Regions from separate parts of the Pseudomonas sp. NPDC079367 genome, predicted to be linked through region 1. Evidence: predicted binding sites of a transcription regulator. Region 1 holds the regulator's gene; the other holds the start of a gene.
What was found. The regulator FliA, encoded in region 1, starts transcription of late flagellar genes. The targets are predictions, from matches to a motif close to CTAAAGTTTNNNNNNNNNNNGCCGNTAA.
Positions count from the first base shown of each region.

Region 1 (7,517 bases):
TCAAGGTAGTTGCCGCCGATGATGGCGACGAACGCCATGATGAGTCCGATAAGGCTGAGAACATCCATCAGATACACGCCTCGACGATATGCTTGCCGATATCGTCCAGACCGTACACCGCGTCAGCCAGATCGGCTTTGACGATGGCCATCGGCATACCGTAGATCACGCAACTGGCCTCGTCCTGCGCCCACACCGAACTGCCGCCCTGCTTGAGCAGACGCGCACCTTCGCGACCGTCGGCGCCCATGCCGGTGAGAACCACTGCCAGCACTTTGTCGCCGTAGGATTTCGCCGCCGAGCCAAACGTGATGTCAACGCACGGCTTGTAATTCAGACGCTCGTCACCCGGCAAAATCTTCACCGCGCCACGGCCGTCGATCATCATCTGCTTGCCACCCGGCGCCAGCAGCGCCAGGCCTGGACGCAGGATGTCGCCATCCTCGGCTTCCTTGACGCTGATGCGGCAGAGCTTGTCGAGGCGCTCGGCAAACGCTTTGGTGAACGCCGCCGGCATGTGCTGAATGAGCACGATCGGCGCCGGGAAGTTCGCCGGCAATTGGGTCAGTACACGCTGCAGCGCAACCGGGCCGCCCGTCGATGTACCGATGGCAACCAGTTTGTAGGCTTTGCGTTTCGGGGCTGACGACGAAGCGCTGGCAGCCGATGCGCGAGCAGGTGCTGGCGCAGGCGCCGGACGCGCCGGGACAGAGCTGCTTTGGCTACCGTAGCTCGACGCTACCGGGGCAGGCGTCGGTGCTGGCGCGGCGGCAGGAGCCGGCGCGCTGTAGGCGCTGAAACGACGATTGCTGCGCGAGATGCTGTGGACTTTCTCGCACAGCAGTTGCTTGACCTTCTCGGGGTTGCGCGAGATGTCTTCGAAATTCTTCGGCAGGAAATCCACCGCGCCGGCGTCCAGCGCATCGAGGGTCACCCGCGCGCCTTCGTGCGTCAGCGAGGAGAACATCAACACCGGGGTCGGGCAGCGCTGCATGATGTGCCGCACTGCCGTGATGCCGTCCATCATTGGCATCTCGTAGTCCATGGTGATCACGTCAGGCTTGAGGGCCATGGCCTGATCGATCGCCTCTTTACCGTTGGTGGCCGTGCCGACCACCTGGATGCTCGGATCCGCCGAAAGAATTTCCGAGACGCGGCGGCGGAAAAAACCCGAATCGTCCACCACCAGGACTTTGACTGCCATAAACACTCCATTAGGTGCAGCGGCGCGTCATCGCGCCGCCGTCCCGGATTCAAATACGCTTTGTGGCGTAACGCTTGAGCATGCTTGGAACATCGAGAATCAGCGCAATGCGGCCGTCACCGGTGATGGTGGCGCCGGACATGCCCGGAGTGCCCTGGAGCATTTTGCCCAATGGCTTGATGACCACTTCTTCCTGGCCCACCAGTTGATCGACGACAAAGCCGATCCGCTGAGTGCCCACCGAAAGAATCACCACATGGCCTTCGCGCTGCTCTTCGTGAGCGGCGGAGCTGACCAGCCAGCGCTTGAGGTAGAACAATGGCAGCGCCTTGTCGCGCACGATCACCACTTCCTGACCGTCGACGACATTGGTGGTCGACAGGTCGAGGTGGAAGATTTCGTTGACGTTGACCAGCGGGAATGCGAACGCCTGATTGCCGAGCATGACCATCAGCGTCGGCATGATCGCCAGCGTCAACGGCACCTTGATGACAATCTTCGAGCCCTGGCCCTTGGTCGAGTAGATGTTGATCGAACCGTTGAGCTGGGAAATCTTGGTCTTCACCACGTCCATGCCGACACCACGGCCGGACACGTCGGAAATCTCGGTCTTGGTCGAGAAACCCGGAGCGAAAATCAGGTTGTAGCACTCGGTATCGCTCAGGCGATCGGCCGCGTCCTTGTCCATCACACCGCGTTTTACCGCGATCGAACGCAGGACATTCGGGTCCATACCTTTGCCGTCATCGGAGATCGACAGCAGGATATGGTCACCTTCCTGCTCGGCCGCCAGCACCACGCGACCGCCACGGGCCTTGCCCGACGCCTCGCGTTCTTCCGGCGATTCGATGCCGTGGTCGACGGCGTTGCGCACCAAGTGGACCAGCGGGTCGGCCAGGGCCTCGACAAGGTTTTTGTCGAGGTCGGTTTCTTCACCCACCAGTTCCAGGTTGATCTCTTTCTTGAGCTGCCGCGCGAGGTCGCGAACCAGACGCGGGAAGCGCCCGAAGACCTTCTTGATCGGCTGCATCCGCGTTTTCATCACGGCGGTCTGCAAGTCAGCGGTGACCACGTCGAGGTTCGACACGGCTTTGGACATGGCTTCGTCGCCGCTGTTGAGGCCCAGGCGCACCAGACGGTTACGCACCAGCACCAGCTCGCCGACCATGTTCATGATCTCGTCGAGCCGCGCGGTGTCGACACGTACGGTGGTTTCAGCTTCGCTGGCCGGTTTTTCTGCCGGGGCAGAAGCTGGCGCACGGGCCGGCGCCGGCGCAGCAGCGGCGGCCGGTTTCGGCGTCTCGGCTTTCGGCTCAGGCTTGGCCGCAGGTTTCGGCGCAGCAGCGGCCGCCGGAGCTTTTGCCGCTGGCGTGGCGACGCTCGACGCAGAGCCGGCAGTCGCAGCGCTGGCGTCAAACTTGCCTTTGCCGTGCAATTCGTCGAGCAGCGATTCGAATTCGTGATCGCTGATCAGGTCGCTACCGGCGGCAGCGGCTGCTGGTGCAGCAGGTGCTGCCGGTGCCGAAGCGATGGCCGACTCCAGCGCGTCAACGGCGAAGTTGCCCTTGCCGTGCAGTTGATCGAGCAAGGCTTCGAATTCGTCGTCGGTGATGTCCGAGCTGTCGCCTGCAGCAGGCGCGGCCGGCGCTGCTGGTGCCGCCGCAGCGACCGCATCCACCGCAAACTGGCCCTTGCCGTGCAGTTGATCGAGCAGCGATTCAAATTCGGCGTCGGTAATTTCATCGCTGGCCGCCGTGTCGGCAACCGGCGCGGGCGCCACAGCAGCGGCCGGAGCCTCGGCCTGGGCCTTGACGGCATTGAGCGAGTCCAGCAGTTGTTCGAATTCGTTATCGGTGATGTCCTCCGACGCGCTTTCGGCGACCGGCTCTTCGACCACTTCCACCGGTGCGGCCACGGCCTCGTCAGCCGATTGCGGCTCGGCCAGACGCGCCAGCGCGGCCAGCAGCTCCGGCGTGGCGGCAGTGATCGGTGCACGTTCGCGGACTTCGCTGAACATGCTGTTCACCGCGTCCAGCGCTTCGAGCACAACGTCCATCAGTTCTGCATCAACGCGACGCTCACCCTTGCGCAGGATGTCGAACACGTTTTCGGCGATGTGACAGCACTCCACCAGCTCATTGAGCTGAAGGAAGCCGGCGCCCCCTTTTACAGTGTGGAAACCGCGAAAAATTGCATTGAGCAGATCTGCATCATCCGGGCGGCTTTCCAGCTCGACCAGTTGTTCGGACAGTTGCTCAAGAATCTCGCCGGCCTCAACCAGGAAATCCTGAAGGATCTCTTCATCGGCGCCGAAGCTCATTAATGGGGTGCTCCTAACAGGTCTAAAAACCTAAACTTCAAAATCCAAGGCTGGATAGCAAATCGTCCACATCGTCCTGACCGGACACAACGTCTTCTCGTTTATCGGCATGAATCTGCGGACCTTCACCCTGCGAGAGATGTTTTTGTGGATCTTTTTCAGCAAGCATTGCGGCGCGGTCATGTTCGATGCCCGCAAAGCGGTCGACCTGACTGGCCATGAGCACGAGTTTGAGCAGATTGCTTTCGACTTCGGTGACCAGTTGGGTCACGCGCTTGATCACTTGACCTGTGAGGTCCTGATAATCCTGAGCCAGCAGGATGTCGTTGAGGTTGCTCGACACCGCACGGTTGTCCGTGCTGCTGCGTGACAGAAAACCGTCGACCCGGCGCGCCAGTTCGCGGAACTCTTCAGCCCCGACCTCGCGACGCATGAAGCGGCCCCAATCGGCGCTCAAGGTCTGCGCTTCATCAGCCAGACTGTTGACCACCGGCGTGGCGCTTTCCACCAGATCCATGGTGCGGTTGGCCGCGGCTTCCGTCAGCTTGACCACATAGCCCAGGCGTTCGGTGGCGTCGGTGATTTGCGACACTTCCTCGGCCTGCGGCATGTGCGGATCGATCTGGAAATTGACGATCGCACTGTGCAGTTCACGTGTGAGCTTGCCCACTTCCTGATACAGGCCGCGGTCACGGGTCTGATTGAGCTCATGGATCAGTTGCACCGCGTCGCCGAACTTGCCTTTTTCAAGGCTCTCGACCAGTTCGACCGCGTGTTTTTTCAGGGTCGATTCGAAATCGCCCTGTGATGATTCGTTATGCTCCATAGCTCCCCCGCGCATTCATCAGCCGATGCGTTCGAAAATCTTCTCGATTTTGTCTTTCAACGCTTGAGCCGTGAAAGGTTTGACTACGTAACCGTTCACACCGGCCTGAGCGGCCTCGATGATCTGCTCGCGCTTGGCTTCAGCAGTCACCATCAACACCGGGAGGTGCTTGAGTTTTTCATCGGCGCGCACGTGACGCAGCAGGTCGATACCGGTCATGCCCGGCATGTTCCAGTCCGTTACCAGAAAGTCGATGCTGCCGCTGTTGAGCACCGGAATGGCAGTGGTGCCATCGTCGGCCTCGACGGTGTTGGTGAACCCAAGATCGCGCAGCAGGTTCTTGATGATCCGCCGCATCGTTGAGAAGTCATCAACGATGAGGATTTTCATGTCTTTGTTCAATTCGACCTCCAAGCAGTCTTAAACGCGCCCAGCACCTGGACACGCCACTTCAATCAATCGGCATAGCACTCGAAGTTTGTCTGGAGCACAACGGATCGAGACCGGCGCCGTTCATCACCGCACCAGCCTCGTTTCGCAGTGTCCCCACACTGCCTTCAGCGCGCTCGCCACTCCCCCAAACGCCCCCGCAAACGGGCCGCGCACTGGCTGTGTAACTGGCTGACCCGCGATTCACTGACGCCAAGGACTTCACCGATTTCCTTGAGGTTCAGCTCTTCGTCGTAGTACAGCGCCAACACCAGTCGCTCACGCTCCGGCAAATTGGCAATCGCGTCCGCCAGCGCCGCCTGGAAGCGTTCATCTTCCAGATCGCGTGACGGCTCCATATGAGCACTGGCGCCATCCTCGTGCAGCCCTTCGTGTTCGCCGTCCTGCAACAGGTCGTCGAAACTGAACAAGCGACTGCCCAGGGTGTCATTCAGAATCCCGTAGTAATCGTCGAGACTCAATTGGAGTTCGGCCGCAACCTCGTGATCTTTAGCGTCACGACCGGTTTTAGCTTCAATCGAGCGAATCGCGTCGCTGACCATCCTGGTATTACGGTGAACCGAGCGTGGCGCCCAGTCCCCTTTGCGCACTTCGTCGAGCATCGCGCCGCGGATTCGAATGCCCGCGTACGTTTCGAAACTGGCGCCTTTGCTGGCGTCGTATTTGGTCGAGACTTCGAGCAGACCGATCATCCCAGCCTGGATCAGGTCCTCGACCTGCACACTGGCCGGCAGGCGTGCCAGCAAGTGATAGGCAATGCGCTTGACCAGTGGCGCGTAACGCTCGATCAATTCGTATTGCGCGTCACGCGCCGACTTTTTGTAAAGATTCATGCCACTGGCGGTCATATCACAGGCCCTGCGGTTTGCTGCACGAGACGCTCGACGAAAAATTCCAGATGACCGCGCGGGTTCGCCGGCAGCGGCCAGGTGTCGACCTTCTGGGCGATAGCCTTGAAGGCCAGCGCGCACTTGGAACGGGGAAAGGCTTCGTAGACGGCGCGCTGCTTCTGCACCGCTTTGCGCACGCTTTCGTCGTATGGCACGGCGCCGACGTATTGTAGAGCGACGTCGAGAAAACGATCCGTGACCTTGGTCAACTTGGCGAACAGGTTGCGCCCTTCCTGCGGGCTCTGTGCCATGTTGGCCAGCACGCGGAAGCGGTTCATGCCGTAGTCGCGGTTGAGCAACTTGATCAGCGCGTAAGCGTCGGTGATCGAAGTTGGCTCGTCGCAGACCACCAGCAACACCTCTTGCGCTGCGCGCACGAAACTGACTACCGAGTCACCAATACCCGCAGCGGTGTCGATCACCAGCACGTCGAGATTGTCGCCGATGTCACTGAACGCCTGGATCAGGCCGGCGTGTTGCGCCGGGCTCAGGTGCACCATGCTCTGCGTGCCGGAGGCCGCCGGCACGATGCGAATCCCGCCCGGGCCCTGCAACAGCACGTCGCGCAGTTCGCAGCGGCCTTCGATCACGTCGGCCAGCGTGCGTTTGGGGGTCAGCCCCAGCAGAACGTCGACGTTCGCCAGACCGAGGTCGGCGTCCAGCAGCATGACCCGACGGCCAAGCTCTGCCAGCGCCAGCGACAAGTTCACTGACACGTTAGTCTTGCCGACGCCACCTTTGCCGCCGGTCACCGCGATCACCTGTACGGGATGCATGCTGCCCATGTTATTTCTTTACCTTGTCTTGCATAGACGGAGGCCACATTACTGGCTGCGCGTTCCCGATGGGAACAATGCGTGGCAGACCATCGATGTAGGTACAAAAACTGTTCATGAATACCTCAGCCAACCTGCTTGGTCGGGCTGTGATAGATATCAGCGAACATGTCAGCCATGGCTTCTTCGCTGGGTTCTTCCTGCATTTGCACGCTGACGGCGCGGCTGACCAGTTGATGACGGCGCGGCAGATGCAGATCATCCGGAATCCGTGGGCCATCGGTCAGGTACGCGACCGGCAATTCATGACTGATCGCCAGGCTCAACACTTCGCCGAGACTGGCCGTCTCATCCAGTTTAGTCAGGATGCAGCCGGCTAGCCCGCAACGCTTGTAACTATGATAAGCGGCGGTTAGAACCTGTTTCTGGCTGGTGGTTGCCAGGACCAGATAATTTTTCGAGCGGATGCCACGCCCGGCCAGGCTCTCAAGCTGCATGCGCAACGCCGGATCACTGGCCTGCAGCCCGGCAGTATCGATCAAAACCACGCGCTTGCGTAGCAGTGGATCCAATGCCTGTACCAGCGACTGACCCGGATCGACGTGCGTGACTGGCACGTTGAGGATGCGACCGAGGGTTTTCAGTTGTTCCTGCGCGCCAATGCGGAAGCTGTCCATGCTCACCAGCGCGACGTTCTGCGCGCCGTACTTGAGCACGTAACGCGCGGCAAGCTTGGCCAGCGTCGTGGTCTTGCCCATGCCGGCCGGGCCGACCATGGCAATCACACCGCCCTCTTCCAGCGGCTCGACTTCCGGCACGGCAATCATCCGCGCCAGGTGAGCGAGCAGCATGCGCCAGGCCTGACGCGGCTCTTCGATATCGGTAACCAGTGCCAACAGATCGCGCGACAGCGGGCCGGACAGGCCGATGCGCTGCAGACGGCGATAGAGATTGGCCTGGGCTGGGCGGCTGCCTTGCAACTGATTCCAGGCCAGCGTGCCGAGCTGCACTTCCATCAGCTCGCGCAGGCTGTTCAATTCAAAACGCATCG
Region 1 is NZ_JBITTW010000027.1:44,223-51,739, reverse strand. It holds gene ACIGDJ_RS19445 (flagellar motor protein) at 1-68, opposite strand, end outside; gene ACIGDJ_RS19440 (chemotaxis response regulator protein-glutamate methylesterase) at 68-1,204, opposite strand; gene ACIGDJ_RS19435 (chemotaxis protein CheA) at 1,254-3,524, opposite strand; gene ACIGDJ_RS19430 (protein phosphatase CheZ) at 3,562-4,350, opposite strand; gene ACIGDJ_RS19425 (chemotaxis response regulator CheY) at 4,369-4,740, opposite strand; gene fliA (RNA polymerase sigma factor FliA) at 4,908-5,648, opposite strand; gene fleN (flagellar synthesis regulator FleN) at 5,645-6,475, opposite strand; gene flhF (flagellar biosynthesis protein FlhF) at 6,592-7,517, opposite strand, start outside.

Region 2 (7,517 bases), on a different contig from region 1:
GCGCTTCCTGTTGTTTAGCGGCGGCTTCGATCACCGCCATCCATGCCGCTTCGGCGCTCTCGCCTTGCTTGAGACGAGTAGCGACTTCATCGGTGAGATCCGGGTCGTCGAGCATTTCCTGATGAGTAATGAAAATCTCGCGAATGGCCTTGGCCTTGCTGCGTTCGATCAGGCCCTGAATGTCTGTGCGCACGTCGCTCAGCGCTTGCGTGAGACGCTCACGCTCGATGGCGGCAGACTCGCCGCGCAACGGGTAATCAATGTGTTGCTGAACCTGAACGTGGGCCGGGCCGATGGCAATGCCCGGCGCTGCCGGAATCGCTTGCAGCAGGCTGCCTGATGCCGGGGCGACCAGCACCTCAGCAATATCGGCAATCACTTCACGCTGCTGACTGACCGCGGGCAGCGGCTCGACTTCTTCGCCGAGGCCTTCTTCGATGGCGGCGAGCAGTGCTGGCAAGGCATCGGCGGCGATGCCTGGCTCGGCGATCAACTCCAGCACCTGACCACGCCGGGCGCCGAGGCTGAGCAGTTTGCTCAAACTTTTGACCGACACCGCGCTGTCCTGGCTGTCGACGATGCGCACACGAATTTCGCCGTCAAAACTCTTCGCCAGTTGCGCGAGAATCTTCGCCGGACGCGCATGCAAACCGTGGGCGTTGGCCAAGGCAATGCGCGCACTTGGCCAGTCGGCCGGCAGTTCACCGCCGAGCACTTCAAGGACTTTGCGGCTGCTGGTGGCGCGACCCAATTCATGACCGCGACCTTCGATCAGCAGCGCACACAAACGCTCGAGCAACGCCTGATGCGCTTCGCCCAGGCTGGCCAGACAAAACAGACCGCTGAGCGGCTGGCCGAGGTAACGCATCGGTTTGTCCGGGGTGACGAACGCCAGGCCCGGACGTTTCACGGTCTGCTCGCTGTGCAGCCACCACAGGCCATCGCCCAGCGGCAGCGCTTCGACTTGCTGCAACACACCGGCAAAGCCGTTGCTCACACAATCGGCCTGACGCAGCAGACGCGCGCCGCGCCAGACCAATTCTTCGAAATCGTCGGCCGAGACGCCGAGACCGATCATCTGCGCGTCCAGCGCCAATTCCTGCGGCGCGCCTTGCAGCAGTTTCAGCAGCGCCTCGGGGGAGCTGGCGCGACGCAGGGCTTGGCCCAGATCGGTCTCGCCGAGGGCGCGGGTCAGCAGCTGTAGCAGGCGCAGGTGTTCGTCGGATTTTGCCGCAATGCCGATGGCCAGATAAACGATCTGGCCATCGCCCCAGTCGACGCCGTCGGGAAACTGCATCAGGCGCACGCCGGTGGCGAATACCTGATCGCGGGTTTGCGGGGTGCCGTGGGGAATGGCAATGCCTTGACCGAGAAAGGTCGAGCCCTGGGCTTCCCGGGCCTGCAGGCCGGCGAGGTAACCGTCGGCCACCAGACCGTCGGCGACCAGATGACTGGCCAGCAATTGCAGGGCAGCGGGTTTATCCACGGCCGACTGGCCCATGGATATCTGCTCTATAGTGAGCTCGAGCATGCGATCTCCTTTTTGGCGCAGTACAACGCCAGGTATTGTTTTGAATGGTTCACAGCTTAGGCGCTCTGCCGCGCTTTTCAGCGGCAGTTTTGGCGGTTTCACGGCAGAACCGGCCAAAGGCGTCCAAAACGTAGAAAATACGCTTGCTGAAACGTTTAATCTAGATTGATCGGCACGTTACTCGATAATGTCTCATCCTTGAAGTCCAACTGGTCGGATCTGCCTAGGCAATAAGTCGGCTGCCCTTATCGGGTAGGATTGGCGAAAATGTCGCGGCATGCTCGAAAAACAAGGAAATACCGGGTTGAAACTCAGTGATATCGCGCGGTTGGCCGGCGTCTCCGTCACCACCGCCAGCTACGTCATCAACGGCAAGGCCGAACAGCAACGCATCAGCAGCGCGACCGTCGAGCGCGTGCGCGCGGTGGTCGATCTGCACGGCTTCACGCCTAATCCGCAAGCGGCCGGCCTGCGCAGTCGGCACACGCGCACCCTGGGGTTTATCCTGCCGGATCTGGAAAACCCCAGTTACGCGCGCATCGCCAAGTTGCTCGAACAAGGCGCGCGGGCTCGCGGCTATCAACTGTTGATTGCCAGCTCCGACGATGCGCCAGACAGCGAGCGCCAGTTGCTGCAACTGTTCCGCGCCCGTCGCTGTGATGCGCTGATCGTCGCCAGTTGCCTGCCCGCCGGTGACGACAGCTACCGCCAGTTGCAGGCCAAGGGTCTGCCGATCATCGCCATCGACCGGGTCATGGAGCCGGAGCATTTCTGCTCGGTGATCAGCGACGACCGCGAGGCCAGCCTGCACCTGACCCAGAGCCTGCTCGATCCGCAGCCCAAACAAATCGTGCTGCTCGGCGCACGCCCTGAGCTGAGCATCAGCCAGGAACGTGCCGCCGGTTTCCGCGCAGCGCTCAACGATTTCAAAGGCGAGGTGCTGGTCGAGCACGCCGAGTCGTTCAGCCGCGAGTGCGGCAAGCAATTGATGGAAGAACTCCTGCAGCGTCTGGGGCATTTGCCCGACGCGCTGGTGACCACTTCCTACGTGCTGCTGCAAGGCGTGTTCGATGCGCTGCATGATTTCCCGCTGAAATCGCGGCCGCTGCGCCTCGGCACCTTCGGCGACACGCAGTTGCTGGATTTCCTGCCGCTGCCGGTCAATGCCATGTCCCAGCAACACCAGTTGATCGCCGACAAGGCCCTGGAACTGGCGCTGGCCGCCGTCGAGCAGGACGACTACCAACCGGGCGTGCAAGCCATTGCGCGGACCTTCAAGCAGCGTATTCATCGGGACTGAATCGTGGAGCTGACCGACAGCCACACCCACCTCGACTTCCCCGACTTCGACGCCGATCGCGCCGAGTTGCTGGCCGAAAGCCGCGCCCTCGGCGTGCGGCGCATCGTCGTACTGGGTGTGCATCAGGGCAACTGGCAACGGGTGTGGGATCTGGTGCAAAGTGACGCCGACCTTTATGCGGCGTTCGGTTTGCACCCGGTGTTTCTCGATCAGCACCGCCCGGAGGATTTGCACGCGCTGGGTGACTGGCTGACGCGCTTGCGGGGGCATCGGCAGCTGTGTGCGGTGGGCGAGATTGGTCTGGATTATTTCATCGAAACTCTGGATCGCGAGCGACAACAGGCGTTGTTCGACGCGCAGCTGCAACTGGCGGCGGACTTCGAACTGCCGGCGCTGATCCACGTGCGCCGCAGCCACGCCGCGGTGATCGCCACGCTCAAGCGCTTCAAGCTCAAACGCGCCGGCATCATCCACGCGTTCGCCGGCAGCCGCGAGGAAGCCCGGGAATACATCAAGCTCGGTTTCAAACTGGGCCTTGGCGGCGCACCGACCTGGCCGCAGGCATTACGCATGCATCGGGTCTTGCCCGAACTGCCGCTGCAATCGGTGGTGCTGGAAACCGACTCACCGGACATGGCTCCCGCGATGTTCGCCGGCCAGCGCAACAGCCCGGCGCATTTGCCGGCGATCTGCGCGGCGTTGGCCGAATTGATGAATATCAGCCCAGAACAACTGGCCGCCGCCAGCACCGCCAACTGCTGCGAAGTCTTCGGCTGGTAATAAATCTCTTGTAGGAGCTGTCGAGTGAAACGAGGCTGCGATCTTTTGATCTTTAAAATCCAAGATCAAAAGATCGCAGCGTGCCGCAGCTCCTACAGAGTTTTGTGCTCAGACGCGGAAGGCGCTGATCAGTTGTTTCAGTTCCACGACCTGGGCAGACAACGCCCGGCTGGCATCTTCGGTCTGGTGTGCGCCCTGCGCCGTGCGCTCGCCGGCGCGGTTGATCTCGACGATGTTCTGATCGATGTCGTGGGCTACAGCGGTTTGCTGTTCGACGGCGGCGGCAATCTGCTGGTTCTGGTCGACGATCATGCCCACCGCGCCAAGAATGTTTTCCAGCGCTTGCTGGACCTTCTCCGACTGGTCCACCGTGCCATTGGCCATCTGATGGCTGACGCCCATCGCCCTCACCGCCGCGCCGACGCCGCCATGCAGCTTGGCGATCATCTGCTCGATCTCTTCGGTCGACTGCTGGGTGCGTTTGGCCAACGTGCGTACTTCATCGGCCACCACCGCAAACCCGCGCCCCTGCTCGCCGGCCCGGGCCGCTTCAATGGCGGCGTTGAGCGCCAGCAGATTGGTCTGTTCGGCGATGCTCTTGATCACCTCAAGCACACGGCTGATCGACTGGCTGTCGCTGGCCAGTTGATTGATCACCAGCACCGACTGATCGATTTCGCTGGCCAGCGCGGCAATGCTGCCCTGCTGCGATTCCACCAGCCCGCGCCCGCTCAGGGTTTCGTCATTGACGCTGTGGGCGCTGCTCACCGCAGCGGCGGCACTGCGAGCGACTTCCATTGAAGTCGCCGACATCTGGTTCATCGCCGTCGCCACTTGTTCGATCTGCATGCGCTGCCCGGCGACAGCCTGATTGCTCTGCGCCGACACGCTTTCGACCTGTCCGGCCTGACGCTCGACTTCGCCGACGGTGTGGCCGACGCGTTCGATCAGGTCGTGAATCTTCTTCACCGTGCCATTGAACACCTCGCCCAACTCGCCCAGTTCATCGCGGCTGCTGGCCTTGAAGTTGACGGTCATGTCGCCGGCCGCGACCTTGTCCATCATCGCGCCCAGGCTTTTCAGGGTGGTGCGGGTCGAGGCGTAGAAACCGCCGTAGAGATAAAAGATCAGCACGAACACCACCGACAGCGCAGAGGCTTGCAGAATCATGTGCGTGCGGTTTTGCGCCAGGCGTTGCTGCAACTGGCTGTCGAGGAATTTCAGCGTGGCCTGATTGAGCTGGTAGGTGTGTTCCATCAGCCCGGTGACCTGATCGTAGAATGCCTGCCACGGCGCATCGAGGGTGTCGGCCATCACAACTTGTTCTTCGAAAAGCTCGCTCGCCTGCTTGAGCGAGGCCTTGCTGCTGTCGGCTTGGGCAGTGAGGGATTCGCGTGCAGCGCGGCTGGAACCGAGGGCGTCCTGCAGTTTCAAGGCGTATTCAGCCTGAAGTTTTTCGATCTGCACCAGCAACTCGTCAAAACGCGTGCTGGAGGAACTGTTGAGAAAACCCTGACCCAACGAATACGAACCCATCGCCCGGCCCTCGCCGAGCGTTTGCGTGACGCTCGGGGTGATCAGCGTCACTAGCTCACTGAGCTGACGAATATCGCTCTGATTATCGCGACTGAGGCCTGCCTGACTGGTGATGATCTGGCTGAAGATCTGCGCACTGGCCAGCAACTTGCCGATCAACGCGCTTTTGCTTTGCAGCGAGCTTTCCGCTTGCTGGGCCTTGAACGCGGCGATCATTTCATCGCGCTTGGCCTCGAACTGCTTGATCTGCTCGGGATCCTCGGTCATCGCTGCCAGCCCTTCGAGGCGCGTGAGCACGGCCTGCTCCAGCGTCTGGATCTGCGCTTCGACGTTGCCGGCCTTGCCGGACTGGCCGAGAGTGACGTCGATCTGCACCAGATTGTTCAGGGTTTCCAGATCCCGGCGCAGGGTCAGGCTGCTGCCTAACAGGTCGAGGCTCTGCAGCTCAACGCGGGTGCCCTGAAATTCGCGGTAGGAGTCGCGCACCAGATAGAAATTGGTCACCAGCATCGGCACCAGGAACAGCACGCTGATCAGGCTGAACTTCATGCCGAAGCTCAGACGGTTCATCAGCGAGACGGCGGGATAGAGCAAGCTCTTCACTGGAAGTCTCCCTTGGTTTTTCTTGTTTTTATTGGCAGGCGCGAGGCGACAGCAGATAGCCACTATCGGGCGCTGTCTCTGTATAGCGCAAATCGGCGGGAGGTTTTGTAACTTAAGGTTAACAACGAAAAGATCGCAGCCTGTGTAGGAGCTGCCGAAGGCTGCGATCTTTTGATCTTCTCTAATTAGCGAACCAGAACAGTCCACAAGGCAAACCCGGCATACCACAGCACCGCCGCGCGCAGCAGCAGTTCCCACAGGCAGTCGAGGGTATTGATGCCGTCCGGACCGACTGCTGGCGGCGGGATTTCCCCAGCTGCCAGGCCGACCTTGTTGATCAACTGCGCAGCGCTGATGTTCCAGTTGAGCAGCTCGTGCAGCATCACTCGGCTGACCGCGACGAAGTTGCCGACCAACGCAAGACTCGCCGCCAGCAAACGCACCGGTACCCAATCGAAGGCATGACGCAGTTGCGCCGCGCGCTCGACCAGCGCCGGATTGCTTCCATGCTCTTCGGCCAGCGCCAGCAAGCGATAAGCCAATGCCGCCACAGGACCGAGGAGGAAATACCAGAAGATCACTGCGAAGAAACTCTGATAGGCCTGCCACAACAGATGACCTTGCACCCGCTCAAGCAATTGCTCGCCGCTGTCGGCGCAGATGTTCAGATCGCGCTTGGCCACGTGCGCCGCCGCTTGCAGATCCTCACGGCGCCAGGCATCGCGAAACGGCCCGAGGCCGCCCAGCAAGTCGCCACGGCCCAGGCTGTAAATCACCACCAGCAAATGCACCGGCAGCGCCAGCAAACCGTAAGCCACCGGTTCCAGCACCAGCAGCAACAGCGCCAGTAACGCCACCGGGAACAGCACCAGAATCGTCAGCACCAGCCAGGGTTGCCTGGCCAGCCGTTCGCTGCTTTCGAGTTTGTGCAGCTCGCGGATCCATCCGCCGTCGCGTTGAAGCCGATGGCGCAGGGCCGAAAACTTCTCGATCCACAGCGCCAGCAGTAACACCAGAAAACTCATTGTCCTTCCTCTTTTGCCAGGGCGGCGCGGTAGCGTGCCCAGTCGAATGCCGGTCCCGGATCGGTCTTGCGCCCCGGAGCGATATCGCTGTGGCCGCAGATACGCTGATCGGTGATCGCCGGAAAACGTTGCTGCAACTGCCGGGTCAGCGCCGTCAGCGCGCGATATTGTTCGTCGGTGAACGGCAGATCATCGGTGCCTTCCAGCTCGATGCCCACGGAAAAATCGTTACAGGTTTCGCGGCCTTCGAACATCGAGATGCCGGCATGCCACGCTCGCGCAAGACAGGAGACAAACTGGGTGACCTTGCCGTCACGTTCGATCAGAAAATGCGCGGAGACGCGCAGGTCAGCGATGCCTGCAAAGTACGGGTGTTCGGTGACATCCAGACGATTCTGGAAAAACTCCTGAACCTTGCCCGTGGCGAATTGCGCCGGCGGCAGGCTGATGTTGTGAATGACCAACAGGGACACTTCGCCCGCCGGGCGCTCATTGAAGTTGGGCGACGGGCAGATCTGCACGCCATGACACCACCCGCTCGCGGGATCCAACTGCATACCGATTCCTTCAACGCCGACCATGTGGGCGCCCAGTATGCCGCGATCCGCCCCCGGCGCGCGATCACTTGCCGCGATTGAGTCGCCGCAGGTCGCCCAGCACCGATTCCAGTGCACGGTCGAACAACAAGGTGTCGTCAAGCGCACGCACGCCGCCACGACTGAACGCCAGCGCCAGATCGGTG
Region 2 is NZ_JBITTW010000032.1:55,635-63,151, forward strand. It holds gene ptsP (phosphoenolpyruvate--protein phosphotransferase) at 1-1,531, opposite strand, end outside; gene cra (catabolite repressor/activator) at 1,836-2,831, shown strand; gene ACIGDJ_RS21165 (TatD family hydrolase) at 2,835-3,611, shown strand; gene ACIGDJ_RS21170 (methyl-accepting chemotaxis protein) at 3,720-5,750, opposite strand; gene ampE (regulatory signaling modulator protein AmpE) at 5,936-6,775, opposite strand; gene ampD (1,6-anhydro-N-acetylmuramyl-L-alanine amidase AmpD) at 6,772-7,332, opposite strand; gene ACIGDJ_RS21185 (DUF1631 domain-containing protein) at 7,397-7,517, opposite strand, start outside.
Region 2: the regulator FliA is predicted to act here: its motif matches at 5,840-5,867, upstream of ACIGDJ_RS21170 (methyl-accepting chemotaxis protein).